Regions from separate parts of the Streptomyces sp. NPDC015345 genome, predicted to be linked through region 1. Evidence: riboswitches for the same ligand, from Rfam matches in the RefSeq annotation. Region 1 holds a riboswitch; the other holds the start of a gene.
The links. A riboswitch is a leader RNA that binds a small molecule or an ion and turns the genes downstream of it on or off. The one in region 1 is predicted to bind glycine.
Positions count from the first base shown of each region.

Region 2: another riboswitch for glycine. It lies ahead of gcvT (glycine cleavage system aminomethyltransferase GcvT); the one in region 1 lies ahead of gcvP (aminomethyl-transferring glycine dehydrogenase).

Region 1 covers NZ_JBIBTX010000010.1:311,101-315,507, reverse strand. Annotated here, with positions in the region: gene ACF062_RS34420 (DNA polymerase IV) at 1-1,000, shown strand, start outside; gene ACF062_RS34415 (PRC-barrel domain-containing protein) at 1,204-1,578, opposite strand; glycine riboswitch at 1,720-1,818, shown strand; gene gcvP (aminomethyl-transferring glycine dehydrogenase) at 2,013-4,407, shown strand, end outside.
Region 2 covers NZ_JBIBTX010000009.1:41,062-45,468, forward strand. Annotated here, with positions in the region: gene glyA (serine hydroxymethyltransferase) at 1-500, opposite strand, end outside; gene gcvH (glycine cleavage system protein GcvH) at 512-889, opposite strand; gene gcvT (glycine cleavage system aminomethyltransferase GcvT) at 969-2,093, opposite strand; glycine riboswitch at 2,245-2,348, opposite strand; gene ACF062_RS31595 (AAA family ATPase) at 2,481-3,170, shown strand; gene ACF062_RS31600 (enhanced serine sensitivity protein SseB) at 3,232-4,011, shown strand; gene ACF062_RS31605 (enhanced serine sensitivity protein SseB C-terminal domain-containing protein) at 4,181-4,407, shown strand, end outside.

The DNA of each region.
Region 1 (4,407 bases):
TGGGCTCAGGCTGATAGCACCGGGGACGGAGCGGGCGCTGCTGGGACCGATGTCGGTGCGGACGCTGCCGGGGGTCGGTCCCGCCACCGGGGACCATTTGCGGCGGGCCGGGATCACCACGGTCGAGGAGATCGCCGAGGCCGGGGAGGACGAGCTCGTACGGCTGCTCGGGAAGGCGCACGGCGGATCGCTGTACGCGATGGCGCTGGCGCACGACGAGCGGCCCGTGGTGGCCGAGCGGGACACCAAGTCGGTCAGTGTCGAGGACACCTATGACGTGGACATCCACGACCGGGTACGGGTCAGGGGAGAGGTCGCCCGGCTCGCCGACCGGTGCGTGCAGCGGCTGCGTGCGGCGGGGCACTCGGGGCGGACCATCGTGCTGAAGGTGCGGCGGTTCGACTTCTCCACGCTGACGCGGTCCGAGACGCTGCGGGGGCCCACCGACGACCCCGGAGTGGTCCGGGAGGCCGCGGCGCGGCTGCTGGAGTCCGTGGACACCACGGGTGGGGTGCGGCTGCTGGGGGTGGGGGTCACGGGGCTCGCCGACTACACGCAGGAGGACCTCTTCGCGCAGGCCCAGGCGCAGGCTGCCGCTGAGGCCGGGGTTTCCGATGAGGGTGCGGAGCCGGAGTCCGGCGGCGAGGTGGACGGGGCGGGCGGGGCGGGTGGGGCGTCGCCCGGGGAGCCGCAGGACGTGGGTGCCGAGGAGTCCGCGGCCCCTGCGGAGCGGCGCTGGGCAGCTGGGCACGATGTGCGGCATGCCGAGTACGGGCACGGGTGGGTGCAGGGGAGCGGGCTGGGGCGGGTGACGGTGCGCTTCGAGACGCCGGGGTCCGAGCCGGGGCGGGTGCGGACGTTCCGCACGGATGATCCGCTGCTGGTGCCGGCGGAGCCGTTGCCGTTGGTGGAGCCGTCCTGTGCGGTGGAGTCGTCGGTCGTGGGGGAGGCCTTGCCTGCGGGGGCTGGGGAGGTGACGGGGCTGGGGGAGCGGGGTTGAGGCTGCGGTCGGGGGGCTCGGCAGAGGGGAGAGGGAGGTCCGCGGCGAGGGAGACGTACGGGGGCGGTGGTGATGTGGCCGGTGTCGTGGTCTCGGGCCGGCCGGTCGGCCTCGCTGGGAGCTTGTTGGCTGTGTGACCGGGATTGCGGGTCCGCGTGGCCGATGGTGCAGGGGGAACCGAGGGAAGGGGAACGGCCGCGTGGTCAGGGAGGGTCGCCTGCGATGTGGCCGAAGTCGCGGTCCTGGGGTGGGGGCTCTGGGGGTGTGGTGTCCAGGCCGTAGTGGTGGTAGAGCTGGAGTTCCTGGGCGGGAGAGAGGTGGCGGCCGACGCCGAAGTCGGGGGCGTCCTTGATCAGGTCGCGGTCGAAGGGGATGCGGAGGGTGCCGTCGCCGGTGAGTTCGCTCGGCTCCAGGGGGACGAAGGCGTCGCGGCTGAACAGGCCGGTGCGTATGGCCGCCCACTCCGGTGCGCCGGTGGCGTCGTCGAGATAGATCTCGTCGATCGTGCCGATCTTCGCCCCGTTCCGGTCGAACGCCTTGCGGCCGATCAGGTTGCGCGGATCGATGTCGGTCTGCACGGGCCCTCCAGCTGATCGCGGGGTCGGATGTGGGCATAACTCATCTTTGTCCGCTCGTACTCACTACGTAAGAGCACTTCGGGGCAGGCGGCCACTCGAGGGAATGGCCGGGGGACGCGCTGGTAGGCTGGCGCTGGCTGCTGATCCCGTGCGGGAGAGCTCTCCGGGTCACGATTCCGGAGGCGCCGAAGGAGCAAATCCTCCCCGGAATCTCTCAGGCACACGTACCGCACGGACGAGGTCACTCTGGAAAGCAGGGCGGGCGTACGGGCGGGCACGTTCGAACCCCTTCCTCACCGACGGTGAAAGCCGGGCCGGCGCCTTCGCGGTGTCCCCCGGTGAAGCTCTCAGGTTGAGATGACAGAGGGGGAGGCCGTCCGGGTACCCGCGCCGTGGTACCCCTCGTAGGTCGCGCAGACCAGGAGGCCTCCGCAATGACTGCCACCAATCGCATCCCGCTCTCCGAGCTCGAACAGGGCATCCCCTTCGAGCAGCGGCACATCGGGCCCGATGCGGAAGCGCGGGCCAAGATGCTCGCCCAGGTCGGGTACGGCTCGCTCGACGAGCTCACGGCCGCCGCGGTGCCGGATGTGATCAAGAACGCCGAGGCGCTGAAGCTGCCCGGCGCGCGCTCCGAGGCCGAGGTGCTGGCCGAACTGCGCTCGCTCGCCGACCGGAACCAGGTCCTCGATTCCATGATCGGTCTCGGGTACTACGGCACCTTCACACCGCCCGTGATCTTGCGGAACGTCATGGAGAACCCCGCCTGGTACACCGCCTACACGCCGTACCAGCCCGAGATCTCCCAGGGGCGCCTCGAAGCGCTGCTCAACTTCCAGACCATGGTCGCCGAGCTGACCGGCCTGCCCACCTCCGGAGCCTCGCTGCTCGACGAGGGCACGGCCGCTGCCGAGGCCATGGCCCTGTCGCGGCGCATGGGCAAGGTCAAGGACGGGGTCTTCCTCGTCGACGCGGACGCCCTGCCGCAGACCATCGCCGTCATCCGGACCCGTGCCGAGCCGACGGGTGTCGAGGTCGTTGTCACGGACTTGAGCACCGGAATTCCCGCCGAGGTCGCCGAGCGCGGTGTCGTGGGCGTGCTGGTGCAGTACCCCGGCGCCTCCGGTGCCGTACGCGACATCAAGCCGCTCATCGACCAGGCGCACGAGCTCGGTGCGGTCGTCACGGTCGCCGCCGACCTGCTCGCCCTGACGCTGCTCACCTCGCCGGGCGAGCTCGGCGCGGACATCGCCGTCGGCACGACGCAGCGCTTCGGTGTGCCGATGGGCTTCGGCGGCCCGCACGCCGGTTACATGGCGGTGCGCGAGAAGTTCGCGCGCAGCCTGCCCGGGCGGCTCGTCGGCGTCTCCGTCGACGCCGACGGCAACAAGGCGTACCGGCTCGCGTTGCAGACCCGTGAGCAGCACATCCGCCGTGAGAAGGCCACCAGCAACATCTGTACCGCGCAGGTGCTGCTCGCCGTCATGGCCGGGATGTACGCCGTCTACCACGGCCCCGACGGGCTGAAGTCCATCGCGCGGCGCACCCACCGGTACGCGACGCTCCTCGCCGAGGGCCTGAAGGCGGGCGGTGTCGAGGTCGTGCACGGCGCGTACTTCGACACGCTGACCGTGCGCGTGCCCGGCAAGGCGGAGGGGATCGTTTCTGCAGCCCGCGAGAACGGCGTCAACATCCGCCGGGTCGACGCCGACCACGTCTCGCTCGCCTGCGACGAGACCACCACGCGCCGGCAGCTCGCCGCCGTGTGGGGGGCCTTCGGGGTCGAGGCCGATGTCGACGCGCTCGACGCCGAGGTCAGGGACACGCTGCCCGCGGGCCTGCTGCGTACGGATCAGTACCTCACGCACCCCGTCTTCCACCAGTACCGCTCCGAGACCTCGATGCTGCGCTACCTGCGCAGGCTGGCCGACCGCGACTACGCGCTCGACCGCGGCATGATCCCGCTGGGCTCCTGCACGATGAAGCTCAACGCGACCACCGAGATGGAGCCGGTCACCTGGCCCGAGTTCGGGCAGCTGCACCCCTTCGCGCCCGCCCAGCAGGCGCAGGGCTACCTCACGCTCATCCGTGAGCTGGAGGAGCGGCTCGCCGAGGTCACCGGGTACGACAAGGTCTCCCTCCAGCCGAACGCCGGGTCGCAGGGTGAGCTGGCCGGGCTGCTGGCCGTGCGCGGGTACCACCGCGCCAACGGTGACGACCAGCGCACCGTCTGCCTCATCCCGTCCTCCGCGCACGGGACGAACGCGGCGAGCGCCGTCATGGCCGGCATGAAGGTCGTCGTCGTGAAGACCGCCGACGACGGCGAGATCGACGCCGAGGACCTGCGCGCCAAGATCGAGAAGCACCGCGACGAGCTGGCGGTGCTCATGATCACGTACCCCTCGACGCACGGCGTGTTCGAGGAGCATGTCGCCGACATCTGCGCGGAGGTGCACGAGGCCGGCGGCCAGGTCTATGTGGACGGCGCCAACCTCAACGCGCTGGTGGGGCTCGCCAAGCCCGGGCACTTCGGCGGCGACGTCTCGCACCTGAACCTGCACAAGACCTTCTGCATCCCGCACGGCGGCGGCGGTCCCGGTGTCGGCCCGGTCGGTGTGCGCGAGCACCTCGCGCCGTACCTGCCCAACCACCCGTTGCAGCCCGCCGCGGGCCCGAAGACCGGTGTCGGCCCGATCTCCGCGGCGCCGTGGGGTTCCGCCGGGATCCTGCCGATCTCCTGGTCGTACGTACGCCTCATGGGCGGCGAGGGGCTCAAGCGCGCCACCCAGGTCGCGGTGCTGTCCGCCAACTACATCGCCAAGCGCCTTG
Region 2 (4,407 bases), on a different contig from region 1:
GGGCTGTTCTCCTTGGCCAGGCGCTCGACCTCGGCCATGTCGACCAGGCCGGCCTCGTCGACGTGGTACGCGACCACGTTGAACTGCTTGCCGGAGAAGTTCAGGCGCATGCCGTGGGTGAGGTGCCCGCCGTGTGCCAGGTCCAGGCCGAGGATCGTGTCGCCGGGCTGGGCGAGCGCGAAGAGGGCGGCCTGGTTGGCGGAGGCGCCGGAGTGCGGCTGGACGTTGGCGTACTCGGCACCGAACAGGTCCTTGATCCGCTCGATCGCGAGCCGCTCGGTGACGTCGACATGCTCGCAGCCGCCGTAGTAGCGGCGGCCGGGGTAGCCCTCGGCGTACTTGTTGGTGAGGACCGTCCCCTGGGCCTCCATGACGGCGACCGGAGCGAAGTTCTCCGAGGCGATCATTTCCAGGGTGGACTGCTGGCGGTGGAGCTCGGCGTCGACGGCGGCGGCGACCTCCGGGTCCAGCTCGTGCAGAGGGGTGTTCAGAAGCGACATCGGGGAGATCCTTAGCTGCCGGAGAACTCGGTGTACTCGTCCGCGGAGAGCAGGTCCTTCGGCTCCTCCGTGGTGCGGACCTTGAAGAGCCAACCGCCCTCGAACGGCGCGGAGTTCACCAGCGACGGGTCGTCCACGACGTCCTGGTTGGCCTCGACGACCTCGCCGGTGACCGGGGAGTAGAGGTCGCTGACCGACTTGGTCGACTCCAGCTCGCCGCAGGTCTCGCCCGCGGTCACCGTGTCGCCGACCGCCGGAAGCTGCACGAAGACGACGTCACCGAGCGCGTTGGCCGCGTGCTCCGTGATGCCGACCGTCGACACGCCCTCCTGGGCGTCCGACAGCCACTCGTGCTCCTTGCTGTAACGCAGCTGCTGGGGGTTGCTCATGACCTGAATTCTCCTGTACGCGGGTGGGTGCTGCGGAACGGGAAAGATGTGCGGGGGGTCACTTGTGACGGTCGGGGCGTCACTTCTGGCGCTTGTAGAACGGCAGCGCCACGACCTCGTACGGCTCATGCGTACCGCGGATGTCCACGCCCACACCGGGGGTGCCGGGAGCGGCGTGCTCCGCGTCCACGTACGCCATCGCGATCGGCTTGCCCAGCGTCGGGGACGGGGCGCCGGAGGTGACCTCGCCGATGACCTTGCCGTCCGCGACCACGGAGAAGCCCGCGCGCGGGACGCGGCGGCCCTCGGCGATCAGGCCGACCAGCTTGCGAGGCGGGGCGGACTCGGCACGCTCGGCGGCGGCGGCCAGGGCCGCGCGGCCCACGAAGGAGTCCGACCGCGACGTCTTGTCGAACTTCACCACCCGGCCGAGGCCCGCGTCGAACGGCGTGAGCCCGGCGGTCAGCTCGTGCCCGTACAGCGGCATGCCCGCCTCCAGGCGCAGCGTGTCGCGGCAGGAGAGGCCCGCCGGGACCATGCCGACGGGGGTGCCGGCCTCCATGAGCGCGTTCCACAGCTTCTCGGCGTCACCGGGGGCGACGAACAGCTCGAAGCCGTCCTCGCCGGTGTAGCCCGTGCGGGCGATCAGCGCGGGGACGCCCGCGACGGTGCCGGGCAGGCCCGCGTAGTACTTCAGGCCGTCCAGGTCGGCGTCCGTGAGGGACTTCAGGATGCCGGGGGACTCGGGGCCCTGGACGGCGAGCAGCGCGTACGCGTCGCGGTCGTCGCGGACCTCGGCGTCGAAGCCGTCGGCGCGGGCGGTGAGGGTGTCAAGGACGACCTGTGCGTTGGAGGCGTTGGCCACCACCATGTACTCGGTCTCGCCCAGGCGGTAGACGATCAGGTCGTCCAGGATGCCGCCGTCCTCGGCGACGATCATGGTGTAGCGGGCGCGGCCGACACCGACGGAGCCGATGTTGCCGACCAGCGAGAAGTTCAGGAAGTCGACGGCCCCGGGGCCGGTGACGGTGATCTCGCCCATGTGGGAGAGGTCGAAGAGACCGGCCTTGGTGCGCACGGCGTTGTGCTCGTCGCGCTCGCTGGCGTACCGCAGCGGCATGTCCCAGCCCGCGAAGTCGGTCATGGTCGCGCCGAGCGCGCGATGCACGCCATCGAGGGCGGTCAGACGGGGGGCAGTGCTCATGAAGAAAACTCCCAGGGCATGACGGGCGAGGTCGATCCTCCCCATCTGTCATCGGAACCTGAGAGGTTCGCCGCGAGCGTCCCGGCATATGGGACGCACGGCTTGCACCTTGGGTGGGACCGACGGCTGCCGGCCCGCTTTTCAGATGTGCCTCGCCCGCGCGGTACGGGGCCTGAGAGATTCAAGGGAGGGACTTGCTCCTTCGGCGCCCCGAACCCATACATGCTGGTCCGGGAACTCTCCCGCGCGGATTCAAACGGCCGGTATGGAGTTGGCGCGCACATCATTGCACGCGACCGTGGCCAGGGGGGACGCGTGGTCGAGTAATCCTCTTGTGCCGCATTACCTTCTCTTTACACTTGCCGGGGAAAGCAGTACGTGACCGCTATGGGGAGGCCGATCACGGTGCGCAGCAGGACGAGTGTCTACGCCACTACCACGGGGGTGGCGCTGCCGAAGCAGGCTGCCGCCCCGCTCCGGGAGGGCTGCGGTCCGCTCCCCGTGGCCGTCGTCCGCGATCTGCGGCAGCGGGCCGGGCACAGCCCGCGCCGCCTCACCTTCGCCGAGGGCGACCTGGTCGTCGTCTCCGGGCTGCCCGGTGGCGGAAAGTCGACGCTGATGCGGCAGGCCGTCAGCGGCAACCGCGTCGACTCCCAGGACACCCGCGACCGCTGGGCGGCCCGCATGCCGCGGCTGCTGCCGTACGCGGTCTACCGCCCCGTGGTCCGCCTCGCGCACTACGCGGGCCTTCGCCGGATCCTGCGCTCCGGCGCCGGCGTCGTCGTGCACGACTGCGGCACCCAGGCGTGGGTGCGCCGCTGGCTCGCCCGGGAGGCCCTGCGGCGCGGCGGGACGCTGCATCTGCTGCTCCTCGACGTCCCCGCCGACACCGCGCTCCAGGGCCAGCGCGAGCGCGGCCGCGGCGTCTCGCGGTACGCCTTCGCCCGGCACCGCAGAGTGATCTCGCGGCTCGTGGCGGCCGCCGAGCGGGGCGACCTGCCGCGTGGCTGCGGCTCCGCGGTGCTGCTCGACCGCGCGGCGGCGCAGGTGCTGCGGGAGATCGCCTTCGACCGCTGAGGACCAGCGGCGTTAGGGTGCGAGCCGCAGGCAGAGCGGTCGCGAGCAGGGGTTGGGACAGATGGACTTTCCGGCGCAGGCACACGCCCATCCGTACGGCGGATGGCCGGGCAACGAACTGGAGCAGGTCCTCGCGGCCTCGCTCGGCGCCCCCGCCTCGGCGGGTGCCCGCATAGTCGAGGTGCTGGGCCGCAGCCGGCTCTGGATCCCGCTGCCCAACGGCGGCGGCCCGGAAAGTGGCACCCTCGACCTGCCGACCCTGGAGATCGACGGACAGGCGTACGTCCCCGTCTTCACCTCCGAGGAGCAGTTCCGCCAGGCGCTCGGCGGCGCGGCCGACCGCATGGGGTGCACGGTGGCGCCCGCCGTGGAGTTCGCGCGGGGCCTTCCGCCGCAGCTGGGCATCGTGCTGAACCCGGACGGCACCGTCGGCGTCCCCCTGCCGCCGCCCGCCGTGGCCGAGCTGTGCCGGGCCGGCCGCACCCCGCTGGACGGGCCCACCACCGGCGGCCGGGTCCGCCTCTTCGAGCCGGACTGGCAGGAGGACCCGGTGGACTTCCTGGCCGCCGCGGGCCGTGAATTCGAGGCGGCGGGCATCGTGCTCACCGCGCGCCGCTGCCTGGCCGCCATCGAGACGGACGATCCGACCCTCTTCGTCGGCGTCGAACTGGCCACCTGGGAGGGCGACGCCCGCGACCTCCCGATGCAGGCCCTCGGTCGCGCCCTGACCCTGGTCCCGGTCCCCTGGCCGGTCAACCTCGTCCTGCTCGACGTGGCCCAGGACCCGGTGGCGGACTGGCTCCGCGCGAAGGTGCGGCCGTTCTACCTCCGGGGGGCCTGAGTCGCGGGGCCCGAGTCCAAGGGGGTCGCGACGCTCGACGTCGCGTACGTCAAGTCCGGGCGGGGATCGACGCTTAAGCTGGTTCCAGGACCGGGTCCGTCAGGGCAGGGCAGGGCGGGTCCATGGGATTGATCGAGTCGTCGGGTTCGGCGTGAAGGGGCGGTTACGGGTGAGTGCGTCGGGCACGGCCGCGGGCGATGGGGTCTCCCCTGGCCGAGCACAGCCGAGACCGGGAGGACAGGTCGAGCAGCTGCTGCGCCAAGTGACGCCCGGGCGTTACGACGCGTACGAGGCACTGCTGCGCGCGCTCGCCGCCGAGCAGCTGTGGATGCTGCTCTGGCACGGCCAGGCCGGCTCCCCCGACGCCCAGTACGGGAACATGGAGGTCGAGGGCCT